Regions from separate parts of the Pantoea sp. X-Soil-TKNS-1280 genome, predicted to be linked through region 1. Evidence: predicted binding sites of a transcription regulator. Region 1 holds the regulator's gene; each other region holds the start of a gene.

Region 1 (4,500 bases):
GTTTTATCGCAGACTGCTTAACCTGTAACCGGACTATGCGTTTACTTATTACGCTTTTTATGCTGGCTTTCGCCCAACTGTTTTTTAATGTGGCTTCTGCGTCACCGCATGCGCCCATCAATGCCAGTTTGCATAATGCAGAGAAAAAAAGTGCACGCGAAGATGAGCGCCGTAAACGACGCCCGGTCAAGACCAGCACCAAAAAATCACGCCTTACCAGCAGTGTTCATAAGTTAAGACTGAAGAAACCCACGAAAACCGAAACTGCGCTGCACAAAACCACCCGCAGAAAAACCCTGCTGAAGTCGCCGACCAAAAAATATGGTCATCAGCGCGTGGCGAAAGTCATATCTGAGCAGGATGACGCCAGCGACCTCACCACCATCAGGATGAGCAAATCACACCGTCAGCGCTATCAAAAGGCGCGTGAAACGGCGATGAACAAATTAATGGGTCAGATCGGTAAACCCTACCAGTGGGGCGGTACTTCACCGCATACCGGTTTCGATTGCAGTGGTCTGGTGTGGTATGCCTATAAAGACCTGGTGAAATACAAATTCCCCCGCACCGCTAACGAAATGTATCACCTGCGTGATGCGGCGCCGATTAAACGCGATATGCTGGAGAAAGGAGATTTGGTGTTCTTCCGCATTAACCATCGCGGTACCGCTGACCATGTAGGTGTTTACCTTGGCAACGGCAAGTTTATTCAGTCACCGCGTACCGGTAAAGATATTCAGATTAGCGCATTAGGTGAAGATTACTGGCAGAAGCATTATGTTGGTGCACGCCGCATGATGACACCGAAAACCATTCGCTAAGCGGTCACTGCGCAATAAAAAGCCGGACACTGAAATTTCAGGTCCGGCTTTTTTATTAATGAAGGATCGCGGTGAAGCTGAACACGATGATCATTAACAGCGCGCCAACGGTAGTACCCAGCGCCAGTTTCAGGTCTGTACTCATCACAACTCCTTAGTCACATTAATTGAAGGGTTAATGTAATTTTCGCACAGCCCCTGGCAAAAATCTCGTGTTATCCGCGTCAGCTTGCTAGAATCGCCGCCTTTCGTTGCGCAACAGATTTTGCGCACGCTGTGTTTGTGGCCTGTTAAAGTGATTTAGACTCAGAGTTAACGCCTTTTTCTTCGCCATTTGCCCCAAAATTTGGGGCGCAAAACCATTAGCAGACGCAAACGTTTAACAATATACTTATCAGTAAGTTGCGATAAGCCCGGGAGTACCATTTTCATGGCAACAATTAAAGATGTGGCGAAACGCGCCGGTGTCTCCACCACCACGGTTTCGCATGTCATCAACAAGACGCGTTTTGTCGCGGAAGAGACGCGTAACGCCGTATGGGAAGCGATCAAAGAACTGCACTACTCGCCCAGCGCCGTGGCGCGTAGCCTGAAGGTCAACCACACCAAAACACTGGGATTGCTCGCCACCTCCAGCGAAGCCCCCTATTTCGCGGAAATCATCGAAGCGGTGGAAAACCACTGTTTCGACCGCGGCTACACGCTGATTCTCGGCAATGCGCATAACGATCTGCAAAAGCAGCGTGCTTATCTCTCGATGATGGCGCAAAAGCGCGTCGACGGTTTATTGGTGATGTGTTCCGAATATCCCGACGACCTGCTCACCATGCTGGAAGAGAACCGCAATATCCCGATGGTGGTGATGGACTGGGGCGAGTCTCGCGGTGATTTCACCGATACCGTGCAGGATAACGCGTTCCAGGGCGGCTATCTTGCGGGACGTTACCTGATCGAACGTGGACATCGCGACATTGGTGCCATCCCCGGCCAGATGGAGCGCAATACTGGCGGCGGTCGTCATGCTGGTTTTATGCAGGCACTGCATGAAGCCGGTATTACCGTTCGTCCGGAATGGATTGTGCAGGGCGACTTCGAACCAGAATCCGGTTATCAGGCGATGCAGCAGATTCTCAACCAGAAACAACGTCCGACGGCGGTGTTCTGTGGCGGCGATATCATGGCGATGGGTGCGATTTGTGCCGCCGATGAAATGGGGCTACGTGTGCCACAGGATATTTCGGTGATTGGCTATGACAACGTGCGCAACGCCCGGTATTTCACCCCAGCGCTGACGACCGTTCATCAGCCGAAAGCGCAGCTGGGAGAAAAAGCACTGGAAATGCTGCTCGATCGCATCACCAGTAAACGCGAAGAGCCGCAGACCATCGAAGTGCAGCCAACATTGATTGAACGCCGCTCAGTCGCTGACGGTCCGTTCCGCGATTATCGCCGCTAAGCCACCGTTTCGCTCAACCACTCATGGTTGAGCGTTTCAGCATCGCCCAGATAATCCAGCAACCAGCTTAATGCCGGTGAAGCGCGTTGTTCCGACCAGCTGACACAACAGGGACTCTCCGGGAAAGGCGCAGGCAACGTCAGTTCGGTTAACTCGCCACTATCCAGCAGTGGCCGGGCTAAATGGCCCGGCACCATGCCCACGCACAAACCTGCCCGCAGGCAATCCATCCCGGTTTCCCACTCCGGTACCACCAGACGTCGCTGGTTATCCAGCGTCCAGGTCATCCGCCGCGGCAGCGCCCGCGACGTATCCTCCAGCACCAGCGAAGGCCACGTCCGTAAGGTTTCTTCATCCAGCTGGGTACTTTTTGTCAGGGGATGCCCGGGACTGACCACGCAACGCCAGTTCAGCGCGCCCATATCCTGAAAGGCGAAACGCCCACCGACCGGAATGGCCTGGGTGGCCCCAATCGCCACATCGACCCGTCCATCAGCCAGCGCATCCCAGACCCCGTTGAACACTTCATAGCTGATAATCAGCTCCATATCCGGGAAGTGACGGTAGAAATCCTTTACCAGTTGCCGGGTACGCTGCGGTTTAACGATACAATCAACCGCGATGCTCAACTGACCACGCCAGCCGTTAGCCAGTTGCTGGCACTGGCGTCGGGTTGCCAGCATTTTTTTGATAACACTCCGGCCTTCACGCACGAAATGCTCACCCGCTGCCGTCAATACCACTTCCCGGTGCTGCCTTTCAAACAAAGGCACGGCCAGCCAGGTTTCCAGCTGGCGTACCGTATAGCTGATGGCAGAAGGCACGCGATGCAACTCCTGCGCCGCTGCGCTAAAACTGCCGCTGCGAGCCACCGCATCCACCACTTCAAGCGCGTATTCAGACCACATAATTTTGCCTGCAAAATTTTTGATAGCACCTCGCAAATATTAGCGTTTCACAAAGACTGCCGCACCCTTTTACACTCCCCGGCGTTTAATTTGTCTAATGAGAATCACCATGTTGTCATCAAAAGGATTTTTGCCTTACCTTGCTTTGCTAAGCATGCTGGGCTTTCTTGCTACGGATATGTACCTGCCGGCCTTCGGTGCCATGCAGCAGGATTTTGCCACTGCCCCCGGCACCATCAGCGCCAGCCTGAGCCTGTTCCTCGGTGGATTTGCCTGTGCGCAGGTGTTCTGGGGTCCGTTGTCTGACCGCTTTGGTCGCAAACCCATTCTGCTGGCCGGATTAGTGATCTTCGCGCTGGGCTGTCTCGGCATGTTGTGGGTAACCGATGTGCGACTGATGCTGGCACTGCGTTTTGTCCAGGCGCTGGGTGTTTGCGCGGCGGCTGTCAGCTGGCAGGCGCTGGTGGTTGATCGCTATCCACAGGCGCAGGCGAACAAAGTTTTCGCCACCATTATGCCGCTGGTGGCGTTGTCACCGGCACTGGCCCCGTTGCTGGGAGCCTGGCTGATGGGCCATTTCCACTGGCGTAGCATTTTCCTGCTGCTGACGCTGGTCACGCTGGTGTTGCTGGTCGGTACCCTGCAACTGGCGAACCCCACCCGCACCCAGGCGGCACGCGCGCCACAGCCCGGATGGTTGACGTTACTGGCTTCAAAGGTCTACAGCGGCAATGTGCTGATTTATTCTGCCTGCTCCGCCAGCTTTTTCGCCTGGCTGACCGGTTCGCCTTTCATCCTCGCTGATGCCGGGCTTTCACCCGCCGATATTGGTCTGAGTTATGTACCGCAGACCATCGCCTTCCTCGTAGGTGGCTTTGGTTGCCGTGCCCTGTTGAATCGGTTCCAGAGCAAACAACTGCTGCCATGGTTGCTGGTGATTTACAGCCTGAGCATCGTCAGCCTGTTTGCTGTTGCCCAGCTTGCAACACCTGCGCTCTGGGCGCTGCTGCTGCCGTTCTGTGGCATGGCATTGGCCAATGGTGCTATCTATCCGATCGTGGTCGCCAGCGCACTGCTGCCTTTCCCTCAGGCCACCGGTAAAGCGGCATCCTTACAAAATCTGCTGCAGCTGGGATTGTGTTTTATCGCCAGCCTGCTGGTTTCCGCTGGCTTACAACAGGCATTGCACAGTACCAGCCTGGTCATGCTCGCGACTGTGGCGCTTGCCTGGGCTGGTTTCGGCTGGCAGCGTGCCGCTGTGGCAAACGCACAAAGTGATGTTGCTCACAACTCCCGTCCCTGCGAAGATAATCGC
Region 2 (4,500 bases), 730 kb from region 1:
AAGCGGACAGCGATAAATTTACCGATCCCCGACTGGCGGCGGAGTTTGTGCGCAGCACCGGCATTGATTGCCTGGCGGTGGCGATTGGTAATGCGCATGGCAAATATAAAGGCGAACCGAAACTCGATTTTGACCGGCTGGCGGCGATCCGTGATGCGGCGCGGGTGCCGCTGGTGCTGCACGGTGGTTCCGGCATCAGCGATGCGGATTTCCGTCACGCCATCAGTCTGGGCATCCATAAAATCAATTTCTACACCGGCATGTCTCAGGCGGCGCTGGGGGCGATTGAGAGCCAGATTGCCCAGCGTGAAGCGCGCTACGATGCCTTTGCCGAACTGCTGATGGCAGTGGAGCGCGATATCGCCAACGTGGTGGCGCAGCAGATGCGGGTATTTGGCAGCGCCGGGAGAGTCTGAGATGGTGGCACGCAGCGGCATCTTAGCGGCAGGCAGCATGCTGGTGGATCATGTGCAGCGTATCAGTCACTGGCCGGAGCAGGGCTGGCTGGCCGAAATCCACCACAGCGAAAAGTGTAGCGGCGGTGCGGTGCCGAATGTGTTATTCACCCTGGCACGTATGCAGATCAACCTGCCGCTGGCGGCTGTCGGAATGATCGGTGAGGACAGCGACGGCGACTATCTGGTGCAATTGCTGGACCAGCATCATGTTGAGCGACATCTGGTCCAGCGTACTCGCAGCGTGAATACCGCCATGACTCAGGTGATGACCACACCCGATGGACAGCGCACTTTCTTCCATGCGCGGGGAGCCAATGCGCAGCTTGATCTGGCGCATTTTGCCACGGTGAATACCGACCATCGTATCTTCCACCTGGGGTATCTGCTGCTGCTGGATGCCCTCGATGTGCCGGATGCAACCTGGGGCACGCGCAGCGCACAGTTGCTGGCGCAAATGCAGCAGCGCGGTTATCTGACTTCGCTCGATCTGGTGTCGCGTGCCGGGGAGTATCAGGCATTGGTGGTGCCCGCGTTACGCTGGCTCGACTATCTGGTGATTAACGAACTGGAAGCGCAATCGCTCACCGGCATCAGCCTGCGCAGTACACAAGGACTGGCACCGCCCGCCAGCTTTGCTGCCGCTGCCCGCTGGCTGGCGCAGCAGGGGGTGCGTCAGCGCGTGGTGATCCATGCCCCTGAGGGCGCATGGGGGTTGCAGGTCGGTGGTGAAGGGCACTGGCAACCGGCGTGGCAGTTACAGCCGGAGGAGATTGTCGGCAGCGTCGGCGCAGGGGATGCCTTCTGTGCCGGGGTGCTGTATGCCAGCCACCAGGGTTGGCCGATGACCGATACCCTAAAGCTGGCGCACACCTGCGCCTGTTTCAATTTGCATGCGGCCAATGCGCTGGACGGCACCCGCCCTTTGAGCGAGATGCAGCGCTGGATGGGTCAGGCGATTTGCGTGACTGGCGCTAGCGACGCCGGACGCATCACATCGGCGGAAAAAACATAACCGAGGCCGCGGATGGTGCGGATCAGGCTGGGCTGGTGCGGATTCATTTCAATCTTGCGCCGCAGCCGCATAATTAACACATCAATGGTGCGATCAAACACATCCAGGGTTTCGCTGTGGGTGAGTTCCAGCAATTGATCGCGCGTCAGTACTTTACGTGCATGGCATACCAGCGCGCGCAGCAGCGCATACTCGCCCTGGGTGAGCGGCACACTTTCGCGCTGGGGGTTGAACAACTGGCAACGTGCTTCATCCAGCCGCCAGCCGTTAAAGTGCCAGCCGTCATCCTGGACGCTGTCCGGTTGCGCCAGCCGTCCGCAACGGCGTAACGCGGCGCGGGCGCGCGCCACCACCACGCGCGGATTGAAGGGTTTGGCAATGTAGTCGTCCGCGCCCATTTCCAGCCCGACCACCATATCCGCTTCCGATCCCATACCGGTCAGCATGATGACCAGTAACTCGGGCCGTTGTCGTTGCATCTGTTGCAACACCAGCAGGCCGTTGGTGTCCGGTAACATCATATCCAGCATCACCAGAGAAATTTCCGGATGCGCCGCCAGTAAGGTCAGCGCGTCTTTGCCCTGGTGGCAGCTATAAACGGTAAAAACATGTTCACTCAACACATCATGCAGCAGTTCGCAGACGGCACGATCGTCATCCACTACCAGAATTGCGGGCTTCATTACGGGCCTCTTTTGTTATGGAAGAGTTAACGGAGAGTGTATACCGACCGCTTTTGCCTGCTGCATCAGGCAACAGAAACGTGAGCGACATCGCCTGACAGAATGCGAAAGCGTGCGTTACCGCAATCTTTTTTCACTCCCCCATTGACGTGTGGGAAAACGATTGCGCACACATGGTGCAATGCACCATAATCGCGCCTCGTTCTGGTTCAGAATAGTCTTAGCCGTTGCTGCGATTGAGAAGGTAAACGATTGCGTCCCGGCATGGCATAGCAATTGCTATGAGGACTGAGGGGAAAGGAGTTTGACTACAAGGCGGATCGATGGCAGAGCATGCAGCCCCGTCTGCTTTTTCCCGAAACAATAACGCGCATGCACACCCCATTGGCAAGAGAACGCACGTCAGTGACGTCTCCCCATCACGAGAGATGATGATGTTAGAAAAACTATTCAAGCTAAAAGCGCACAACACAACGGTCCGCACCGAAGTTATTGCGGGCATAACCACCTTCCTGGCAATGGCCTATATCCTGTTCGTTAACCCAAGCATCCTCGGTGCCACTGGCATGGATAAGGGTGCGGTCTTTGTGGCAACCTGTCTGGCGGCGGCGATTGGCTGCGTCCTGATGGGCCTGATTGCCAACTACCCGATTGCGTTGGCACCGGGTATGGGCCTCAACGCCTTCTTTACTTACACAGTGGTACTGCATATGGGCTACACCTGGCAAATCGCGCTGGGTGCGGTATTCCTCTCTGCCTGTATCTTCTTTGCCTTGTCGGTGTTCAAAATTCGTGAATGGATTATTGCCAGCATTCCGTTGCCATTGCGCGCCGGGATTGCGGCGGGTATCGGCCTGTTCCTGGCGCTGATTGCGCTGGAAGGGGCGGGTATCGTGGTGGATAACCCGGCGACATTGGTGGGTCTGGGTGATCTGACCAAGCCGGGTCCGCTGCTGGCACTGCTGGGCTTTGTCATCATCGTAGTATTGGAAGCGCGTCGCGTTACCGGTGCGGTGCTGATCGGTATTCTGATCGTCACCTTCCTGTCGATGGGTATCGGCCTGACGCCGTTTGGTGGCGTGTTCTCTGCACCGCCGTCAATCGCCCCGACTTTCCTGCATCTGGATATCGCGGGTGCCTTTAACGTCGGCCTGGTGAGCGTGATTTTTGCCTTCCTGTTTGTGGACGTGTTCGACAACACCGGTACGTTGCTGGGTGTGACGAAGCGCGCCGGTCTGGCGGATGAGCAGGGTAACGTGCCGAAAATGGGCCGTGCGCTGATTGCCGACAGTGCGGCAGCACTGTTTGGTTCACTGCTGGGTACCTCAACCACCACCAGTTATGTGGAATCGGCAGCGGGCGTCAGCGCCGGTGGCCGTACTGGTCTGACGGCGATTGTGGTTGCCATTCTGTTCCTGCTCAGCCTGTTCTTCTCGCCGCTGGCGGGCAGTGTACCGGTATTCGCCACCGCACCGGCGCTGCTGTTTGTCGCCGTACTGATGGCATCCGGCCTGGCGGAGATTGACTGGAAAGATATCACCACCGCAGCCCCGGTCACCGTGACTGCGCTGACCATGCCGCTGACTTACTCCATCGCCAACGGTATTGCGTTTGGTTTTATTACCTGGACGGTAGTGAAGCTGCTGAGCGGTCGTACTAAAGAGGTGAATGCGGCGCTGATTATTATGTCGATCCTGTTTGTGATCAAACTGGGTTGGTTGAGCGCGTAATCCTCCTTATTCGTAGCGGCGCAATTTATTGCGCGTTGTTTGGAAAGACGCGCGATAAATCGCGCCGCTACGGTCATGTGCATCTTCCTGAATTTATTTGCAAACATCACACCGCCGTTGTAGCAGCGCGATTTATCGCGCAGCCCTGGCTGGTATCTGGACGTTTGTCAGACTGGGCATCCCGTTAGTCGCCCGTTAAGGTTTTATTTTCTTTGTAAGTAGTGGTTTTTTTTGTTTTTTATTGCCTCCTGGATAACGACTTGGCCATATTTCAGCGGGGGTCAGGCCTAATGCCTGCGCAATAATTGTTTCTCCCCGTGGCCAGGGTTTTCGCAGAGCATTATTTAATGTTCCAGCCGCCAGTCCATTTTCCCTTGAAAGTGCAGCGAGAGACTTCTTCTTTTTTCTGACAGCAGCAATAATATCCTCTACATGCCAGTCTTCAGGATTCATTTTCCCTTTTCGCTCCATTGCCTATTCATCCGTTAAATTGAGTATCTCTAGGTCACGTGATGATTTATATATGGAGTGATAAATGATGTAAATCAGAAGCAAAAAAACACCTATGAAAATTCATAGGTTTGGGCAGTTATGATGCGATGAGGTTGATAAAATAA
Region 3 (4,500 bases), 1.1 Mb from region 1:
GACTGTTATCTCACCGTTAACCTGTTTGCGCTTTGCATGCATAGTTTTGTATCAGGAATGAATAAATATGAGTGAAATCCGCATTGCTATTGTTGGTGCGCCGGGTCGTATGGGACGCAATTTGATTCAGGCTGCGCAGCAGGCGGAAGGCGTAGTATTAGGTGCCGCGCTGGCACGCAGCGGTTCATCGCTGATCGGCAGCGACGCCGGTGAACTGGCGGGCATCGGTAAAACCGGGGTGTTGGTCACCGACGATTTACAGCAGGTCGTAGACGATTTTGACGTGCTGATCGACTTCACCCGCCCGGAAGGCACGCTGGAGTACCTGGCTTTCTGCCGTCAGCATCAGAAAGCGATGGTGATTGGCACCACCGGTTTTGATGAAGCCGGTAAAGCAGCGATTCGCGCGGCAGCAGAAGAGATTGGCATCGTGTTCGCCGCAAACTTCAGTGTGGGTGTAAACCTGGTGCTGGAGCTGCTGAAACAAGCGGCGAAAGTGATGGGCGATTACGCTGATATTGAAATCGTTGAAGCGCATCACCGTCACAAAGTTGATGCACCATCAGGGACGGCGCTGGCAATGGGTGAAGCGATTGCTGAAGCGATGGACTGGAAACTGGACGAGCACGCGGTCTATGCGCGTGAAGGCCATACCGGTGAGCGCAAAGCGCAGACCATCGGTTTTGCTACCGTCCGTGCAGGCGATATCGTCGGCGAGCATACCGCGATGTTTGCAGATATTGGCGAACGCGTAGAGATTACCCACAAGGCTTCCAGCCGCATGACCTTTGCAAATGGAGCCGTTAAAGCTGCTTTCTGGCTTAAAGATAAGAAATCTGGCCTTTATGATATGCGTGATGTGCTGGATTTATCGATGTTGTGAGTGTTGTGAACCATCGTGATGTGGTTATTTCAATCGGTAAGACATTGATTGAATAGGGCAATATTATTATTGCCCTTTATTTTGTCTTTAAAATGACGATTATGCATCTGTTTTAGTTTGAAGTGTGTTTTTTACTGTGTTTGTGATCGTTTTACATCCTGTAAATCATCATTTTTGACCATTTGGTCAAAAATTTTCTCCCGCTAGCATCGTTTTAAGATTATTTCCGCCTCGCAACCGTTTATTTTTCCCAGTTGTCTCGCTCTTTTGTCGCTTATTGTGGATTTTAACATTCAGTTGCCCGAAAAAAGCAAAAAAATACCGTCTCAGGGTAGACAAGGTGCAGGTCGATCATTAGAATGCGCGCAATTTGCCAAAAATCGACCAGTCAGGCGGTTTTTGCATTGATTCAGGACAGTATTTTGAATTAATATGCAAATATTGTGACTGTTTATTCCCTGGAGGATGTTTTGATTAAGTCAGCGCTCTTGGTTCTGGAAGACGGAACCCAATTCCACGGTCGGGCCATCGGGGCAACGGGATCGGCAGTGGGGGAGGTCGTTTTCAACACGTCAATGACCGGTTATCAAGAAATCCTCACTGATCCCTCCTATTCCCGCCAGATCGTCACCCTCACTTATCCCCATATCGGCAATGTTGGCGCTAACGCCGCCGACGAAGAATCCAGCCAAATTCATGCTCAGGGCCTCGTTATTCGCGATCTGCCGCTGATTACCAGCAACTTCCGTAGTGAAGAAAGCCTGTCAGCCTATTTGCAGCGCAACAACATCGTCGCCATTGCCGATATCGATACCCGTAAGCTGACGCGTCTGCTGCGTGAAAAAGGGGCACAGAACGGCTGCATCATCGCCGGTGACAATCCGGATGCCGCGCTGGCGTTACAGAAAGCGCAGGCGTTCCCAGGTCTGAAAGGTATGGACCTGGCAAAAGAAGTGACGACGGCTGAAACCTATGCCTGGCAGCAGGGGAGCTGGACGCTGCAGGGCGACCTGCCGGAGCAAAAATCCGCAGAAGAATTACCGTTCCACGTTGTCGCCTATGATTTTGGCGCCAAGCGCAACATTCTGCGTATGCTGGTGGATCGCGGCTGCCGCCTGACGGTGGTTCCGGCGCAAACTTCGGCGGAAGAGGTACTGAAGCTGAATCCGGACGGCATTTTCCTCTCCAATGGCCCGGGTGACCCGGAGCCGTGTGACTACGCTATCAACGCGATTCAGGCTTTCCTGAATACCGACATTCCGGTATTCGGCATCTGTCTCGGCCATCAGCTGCTGGCGCTGGCGAGCGGTGCAAAGACCATCAAAATGAAGCTGGGCCATCATGGTGGTAACCATCCGGTCAAAGATCTCGACAACAATACCGTGATGATCACCGCACAGAACCACGGTTTCGCCGTTGATGAAAGCAACTTACCGGCAAATCTGCGTGTGACCCATGTGTCACTGTTCGACCAGACCGTGCAGGGCATTCACCGTACCGATAAACCGGCCTTTAGCTTCCAGGGACACCCGGAAGCCAGCCCAGGCCCGCACGATGCAGCACCGCTGTTCGATCACTTTATCGAACTGATCGAAGCCTACCGTTCTAACGCGAAGTAATCAGGAGCTAACGATGCCAAAACGTACAGACATAAAATCCATCCTGATCCTTGGCGCAGGTCCGATCGTTATCGGCCAGGCATGTGAATTTGACTACTCCGGTGCGCAGGCGTGTAAAGCGCTGCGTGAAGAGGGCTACCGCGTCATTCTGGTGAACTCTAACCCGGCAACCATTATGACCGACCCGGAAATGGCCGATGCGACCTATATCGAGCCGATTCACTGGGAAGTGGTACGCAAAATCATTGAAAAAGAGCGCCCGGATGCGGTGCTGCCGACCATGGGTGGCCAGACTGCGCTGAACTGTGCGCTGGAGCTGGAACGCCAGGGCGTGCTGGCAGAGTTCGGTGTGACCATGATTGGTGCCACCGCCGACGCCATTGATAAAGCCGAAGACCGCCGTCGTTTTGACGTGGCGATGAAAAGCATCGGTCTGGATACCGCGCGTTCGGGTATCGCGCACACCATGGAAGAAGCACTGGCCGTGGCCGAAGACGTTGGCTTCCCGTGCATTATCCGTCCTTCTTTCACCATGGGCGGCACCGGTGGCGGTATTGCGTATAACCGTGAAGAATTTGAAGAGATTTGCGAACGCGGTCTGGATCTGTCGCCGACCAATGAGCTGCTGATTGACGAGTCGCTGATTGGCTGGAAAGAGTACGAGATGGAAGTGGTGCGTGATAAAAACGACAACTGCATCATCGTCTGCTCCATCGAAAACTTCGATGCGATGGGGATCCACACCGGTGACTCCATCACCGTGGCCCCGGCCCAGACCCTGACCGACAAAGAGTATCAAATCATGCGTAACGCCTCACTGGCGGTACTGCGTGAAATCGGCGTTGAAACGGGCGGTTCCAACGTGCAGTTCTCGGTTAACCCGAAAGATGGTCGCCTGATCGTCATCGAAATGAACCCGCGCGTGTCACGTTCTTCGGCGCTGGCCTCCAAAGCGACCGGCTTCCCGATTGCTAAAGTGGCAGCGAAACTGGCGGTGGGCTTCACCCTCGACGAACTGATGAACGACATCACCGGTGGTCGTACCCCGGCCTCGTTTGAGCCGTCCATCGACTACGTTGTCACCAAGATTCCTCGTTTCAACTTCGAGAAGTTCGCTGGTGCCAACGATCGCCTGACTACCCAGATGAAATCTGTTGGTGAAGTGATGGCGATTGGCCGTACTTTCCAGGAATCGATGCAGAAAGCGCTGCGCGGTCTGGAAGTGGGTGCCAACGGTTTCGATCCGAAAGTGAACCTGGACGATGCCGAAGCACTGACCCGTATCCGCCGCGAACTGAAGGATGCCGGTTCCGACCGTATCTGGTACATCGCCGATGCGTTCCGTGCGGGCATGTCCGTTGATGGCGTCTTCAACCTGACCAATATCGACCGCTGGTTCCTGGTGCAGATTGAAGAACTGGTGCGCCTGGAAGAACAGGTGGCGCGTGAAGGTGTGCAGGCGCTGGACTTTGCCTTCCTGCGCACGCTGAAGCGTAAAGGTTTTGCCGATGCGCGTCTGGCGGCACTGGCTGGCGTCGCCGAAGGTGAAATCCGCAAACTGCGTCAGCAGTTCAACCTGCACCCGGTTTATAAGCGTGTCGATACCTGTGCGGCAGAATTCGCCACTGACACTGCTTATATGTACTCGACTTATGAAGAAGAGTGCGAAGCCAATCCGAACCAGGATCGCGACAAAATCATGGTGCTGGGCGGCGGTCCGAACCGTATCGGTCAGGGCATTGAGTTTGACTACTGCTGTGTCCATGCGGCGCTGGCGCTGCGTGAAGATGGTTTTGAGACCATCATGGTTAACTGTAACCCGGAAACCGTCTCAACTGACTACGACACCTCTGACCGTCTCTACTTCGAACCGGTAACGCTGGAAGACGTGCTGGAAATTGTGCGTATCGAGCAGCCTAAAGGCGTGATCGTGCAGTACGGTGGTCAGACTCCGCTGAAACTGGCGCGCGCGCTGGAAGCGGCAGGTGTGCCGGTTAT
Region 4 (4,500 bases), 1.3 Mb from region 1:
TGTGGACCTGTGGGGTGCGAACCGTACCAGACTGGATCACAAATACGGCGCATCAATTCTGGCGCTGGATGCAACTACCGGTAAAGAGAAGTGGGTTTACCAGACCGTACATAACGATCTGTGGGACTTCGACCTGCCGATGCAGCCGAGCCTGGTTGACTTCCCGATGAAGGATGGCACCACCAAGCCTGCGGTGGTGATCGGTGCGAAAACGGGCATGATTTGGGTTCTGGATCGTCTGACCGGTAAGCCTTTGACTAAGGTTGAAGAATTGCCGATGCCGCAGGGTCACATCCCGAACGAGCAGTACACCAAAACCCAGCCGCATTCGGTGGAAATGCCGAACATCGGTAACCAGACCCTGAAAGAGTCTGATATGTGGGGTGCAACACCGTTCGACCAACTGATCTGTCGTATCAGCTTCAAATCCATGCGTTACAACGGCCTGTTCACTGTACCGGATACCGATGTCTCACTCAGCTTCCCGGGTTCACTGGGTGGTATGAACTGGGGCAGCATCTCGTTTGACCCGAACAACCAGTACATGTTCGTCAACGATATGCGTCTGGGCCTGTGGGTGCAGATGGTTCCGCAGGACACCAGCAAAGCGTCAGCCAGCAATGGTGGTGAGTCTGTCAACGCCGGTATGGGTGCAGTTCCGCTGAAAGGCACGCCGTACGCTGTTAACAAAAACCGCTTTATGTCTCCGCTGGGTATCCCGTGCCAGGCTCCGCCGTTCGGTACCATGTCCGCGATTGATATGAAGACCCGTAAGATTGTCTGGCAGGTGCCGGTAGGTACGGTGCAGGATACCGGTCCGTTCGGTATTAAAATGCACGCGCAGATGCCAATCGGTATGCCGACGCTGGGCGGCTCTCTGGCAACGCAGGGTGGCCTGGTATTCTTCGCCGGTACTCAGGATTACTACCTGCGTGCGTTCGACAGCTCAACCGGTAAAGAAGTATGGAAAGCCCGTCTGCCAGTAGGTAGCCAGGGTGGCCCGATCAGCTACGTGTCGCCGAAAACGGGCAAACAGTACATCCTGATCTCCGCAGGTGGTGCTCGTCAGTCTCCGGACCGTGGTGATTACGTTATCGCCTACGCCTTGCCGTAACGATGATACTCCCGGCCAGTCTCTGCTGGCCGGATGCAAAGAAAAAGGACCGACATCGTCGGTCCTTTTTTATGCCTGCTCACCATCACGCCGCTATCTGGTGCGTGGTTTACGTTCAGTCGATTTCTGCGGACTAAGCGTAGTGACTTCGCTTTCCACCCAGCCATCATCCAGCCGGGTACGCAGCAGGTCGCCTTTGCTTAGCTGCTGCATTTTTTTCACCACATGACCCTGGGTATCGGTGGTCACGCTAAAACCGCGCGCCAGCGTTGCCAGCGGGCTTACCGCCTCCAGCTGCGCCGCCAGGGTGCCAAAGCGCTGACGATTGTGGTTGAGCTGCCGCTCCATCCCCTGCTGCAAACGGTAATGCCACTGCTGAAGCTGTTGCTGGGCACGCAGGATGCGGGGTTGGGGCTGCTGGGTGTTCAGACGCTGCACCAGGCGATCCTGCTGGCGGCTGGCGCTGCGCAGGCGCAGATCCATCGCCTCAGTCAAACGCTGTTTCAGTTGCAGCAGGGCGGTGCTCTGGCGCGCCAGGCGCAGCTGGGGATGCTGTTGCTGCAACCGATGCTGCATACGGGTAAAACGGCGTTGCTGCTGCGCCAGGTAGTAATCCATCGCCATTTCCAGCCGCTGCTGCTGTGATTGCAGGCGACGAACTAACTCCAGCTGATTACGGCTGACCAGTTCGGCGGCCGCGGACGGCGTGGGGGCGCGCAGGTCGGCAACAAAGTCGGCAATCGTGACATCGGTTTCATGCCCGACAGCGCTGACAATCGGCAGGCGACTGGCGAAAATTGCCCGTGCTACGCGTTCGTCGTTAAAACTCCACAAATCTTCCAGTGAACCGCCACCACGACCGACGATCAGCACATCACACTCATCACGCAGGTTCGCCAGCTCAATAGCACGCACAATCGCTGCCGGAGCATCCACACCCTGTACCGCCGTGGGATAAATCACCACCGGCAGGGAGGGATCGCGACGATGCAGCACGCGCAGCACATCATGTAGAGCGGCACCCGTGGCAGAGGTGATCACCCCGACCTGACGCGCCGGGTCCGGCAGCGGTTGCTTGAATTGCTGATCAAATAAACCCTCCGCCGCCAGCCGGGTTTTAAGCTGCTCAAACTGCTGTTGCAGCAAGCCTTCACCTGCCGGGTGCATGCTTTCAATAATCAGCTGATAATCGCCACGCGGTTCATATAACGTGATGCTGGCACGTACCAGCACCTGCTGACCATGCTGCGGACGAAATGCTACCCGGCGATTGCTGTTACGGAACATGGCGCAACGCACCTGGGCACCATCATCCTTCAGGGTGAAGTACCAGTGGCCGGACGCGGGTTGGGTAAAATTGGAGATCTCTGCGCTGAGCCACACCAGACCCATTTCATTTTCCAGCAGTTGACGCACCGTGGTATTCAGGCGGCTAACGGTAAAAATATTGGCGGTTGGCGGTAGCGACATGTGATGGAGATCAAATAGTAAATCAGAGGGTTAATTAACCGATACTACATGGCTGGTACAGAGGATCAAGAGTTTTTCTGAAAAAACACTGGAGGCAACCGATTTCGGCCTGTATAATGCCGCGGCAATATTTTATCTGTTCTCATTCACCCCCAGGTTGAGATATTGCCATGCTACGAATCGCTAAAGAAGCACTCACATTTGACGACGTTCTGCTCGTTCCTGCTCATTCTACCGTTCTGCCTAACACGGCCGATCTCAGCACCCAACTGACGAAAAACATTCGTCTGAACATCCCTATGCTCTCCGCTGCAATGGACACCGTGACCGAAGCGGGTCTGGCTATCGCGCTGGCACAGGAAGGTGGTCTGGGCTTTATCCACAAAAACATGTCAATTGAGCGCCAGGCGGATGAAGTTCGCAAGGTGAAAAAACATGAAAGTGGCGTGGTGACTGAACCGCAAACCGTGCTGCCCACCACCACCCTGGCGGACGTGAAAGCGCTGACCGAGCGTAACGGCTTTGCCGGTTACCCGGTCGTGAATGCCGACAACGAGCTGGTGGGTATCATTACCGGTCGTGACGTGCGTTTTGTTACCGATCTGAGCCTGCCGGTTTCAGCGGTGATGACGCCGAAAGAGCGCCTGGTCACGGTGAAAGAGGGCGAAGCCCGTGACATCGTGCTGCAGAAAATGCACGAAAAACGTGTTGAGAAAGCGCTGGTGGTGGACGATAGCTTCCATCTGCTGGGCATGATCACCGTAAAAGATTTCCAGAAAGCCGAACGTAAACCGAATGCCTGTAAAGATGCGCAGGGTCGTCTGCGTGTGGGTGCTGCGGTGGGTGCAGGCGCGGGCAACGAAGAGCGCGTCGATGCGCTGGTCGCGGCAGGTGTTGACGTTCTGCTGATTGACTCCTCACACGGTCACTCTGAAGGCGTGTTGCAGCGTATTCGTGAAACCCGTGCGAAATACCCGGACCTCGAAATCATCGGTGGCAACGTAGCGACCGGTGCAGGCGCACTGGCGCTGGCGCAGGCCGGTGTGAGCGCGGTGAAAGTGGGTATCGGCCCTGGCTCCATCTGTACTACCCGTATCGTGACTGGCGTGGGTGTTCCGCAGATCACTGCCGTTTCTGACGCAGTAGAAGCGCTGGAAGGCACTGGCATTCCGGTTATCGCCGATGGCGGTATCCGCTTCTCTGGTGACATCGCCAAAGCCATCGCCGCTGGTGCGGCAGCGGTGATGGTCGGCTCTATGCTGGCCGGTACCGAAGAATCCCCGGGTGAAATCGAGCTGTATCAGGGCCGTTCATTCAAATCTTACCGTGGTATGGGTTCACTGGGCGCGATGTCCAAAGGTTCTTCAGACCGCTACTTCCAGAGCGATAACGCTGCTGACAAACTGGTGCCGGAAGGTATCGAAGGTCGCGTTGCTTACAAAGGCCGCCTGAAAGAGATTGTGCACCAGCAGATGGGTGGCCTGCGCTCCTGTATGGGCCTGACCGGTTGTCCGACCATTGACGATCTGCGTACTAAAGCAGAGTTTGTTCGCATCAGCGGCGCGGGCATCTCGGAAAGCCACGTGCACGACGTGACCATCACCAAAGAGTCGCCGAACTACCGCATGGGTTCATAATCCCGTAAGATTTACCGCCCGGCTCCAGCCGGGCGAATTTATTATTAAGTCCATCCCATGGAAACGCCGCAATGACGACTGAAAATATTCATAAACATCGCATTTTGATCCTCGATTTTGGTTCTCAGTATACGCAACTGGTCGCGCGCCGCGTGCGTGAGCTGGGCGTCTACTGCGAACTCTGGGCGTGGGATGTCACCGAAGAGCAAATTCGTCAGTTCAACCCGAACGGCATCATTCTTTCTGGTGGCCCGGAAAGCACCACCGAGCTGAACAGCC

The links. Region 1 encodes PurR, which represses purine synthesis genes. Its sites were predicted from a motif close to CANGCAAACGTTTGCNTG; they were not measured.
Region 2: the regulator PurR is predicted to act here: its motif matches at 2,395-2,412, upstream of AC6I8X_RS12215 (NCS2 family permease).
Region 3: the regulator PurR is predicted to act here: its motif matches at 1,114-1,131, upstream of carA (glutamine-hydrolyzing carbamoyl-phosphate synthase small subunit).
Region 4: the regulator PurR is predicted to act here: its motif matches at 2,676-2,693, upstream of guaB (IMP dehydrogenase).

What each region holds. Positions count from the first base shown of each region.
Region 1 covers NZ_AP035962.1:1,880,716-1,885,215, reverse strand. The annotation lists gene AC6I8X_RS08840 (C40 family peptidase) at 36-821, shown strand; gene cydH (cytochrome bd-I oxidase subunit CydH) at 877-966, opposite strand; gene purR (HTH-type transcriptional repressor PurR) at 1,252-2,277, shown strand; gene punR (DNA-binding transcriptional activator PunR) at 2,274-3,185, opposite strand; gene punC (purine nucleoside transporter PunC) at 3,295-4,500, shown strand, end outside.
Region 2 covers NZ_AP035962.1:2,615,079-2,619,578, reverse strand. The annotation lists gene AC6I8X_RS12230 (ketose 1,6-bisphosphate aldolase) at 1-416, shown strand, start outside; gene AC6I8X_RS12225 (carbohydrate kinase family protein) at 418-1,470, shown strand; gene AC6I8X_RS12220 (response regulator) at 1,407-2,153, opposite strand; gene AC6I8X_RS12215 (NCS2 family permease) at 2,585-3,883, shown strand; gene AC6I8X_RS12210 (helix-turn-helix domain-containing protein) at 4,079-4,336, opposite strand.
Region 3 covers NZ_AP035962.1:774,608-779,107, forward strand. The annotation lists gene dapB (4-hydroxy-tetrahydrodipicolinate reductase) at 68-883, shown strand; gene carA (glutamine-hydrolyzing carbamoyl-phosphate synthase small subunit) at 1,354-2,502, shown strand; gene carB (carbamoyl-phosphate synthase large subunit) at 2,516-4,500, shown strand, end outside.
Region 4 covers NZ_AP035962.1:3,170,397-3,174,896, reverse strand. The annotation lists gene AC6I8X_RS14705 (glucose/quinate/shikimate family membrane-bound PQQ-dependent dehydrogenase) at 1-1,114, shown strand, start outside; gene xseA (exodeoxyribonuclease VII large subunit) at 1,208-2,584, opposite strand; gene guaB (IMP dehydrogenase) at 2,755-4,221, shown strand; gene guaA (glutamine-hydrolyzing GMP synthase) at 4,293-4,500, shown strand, end outside.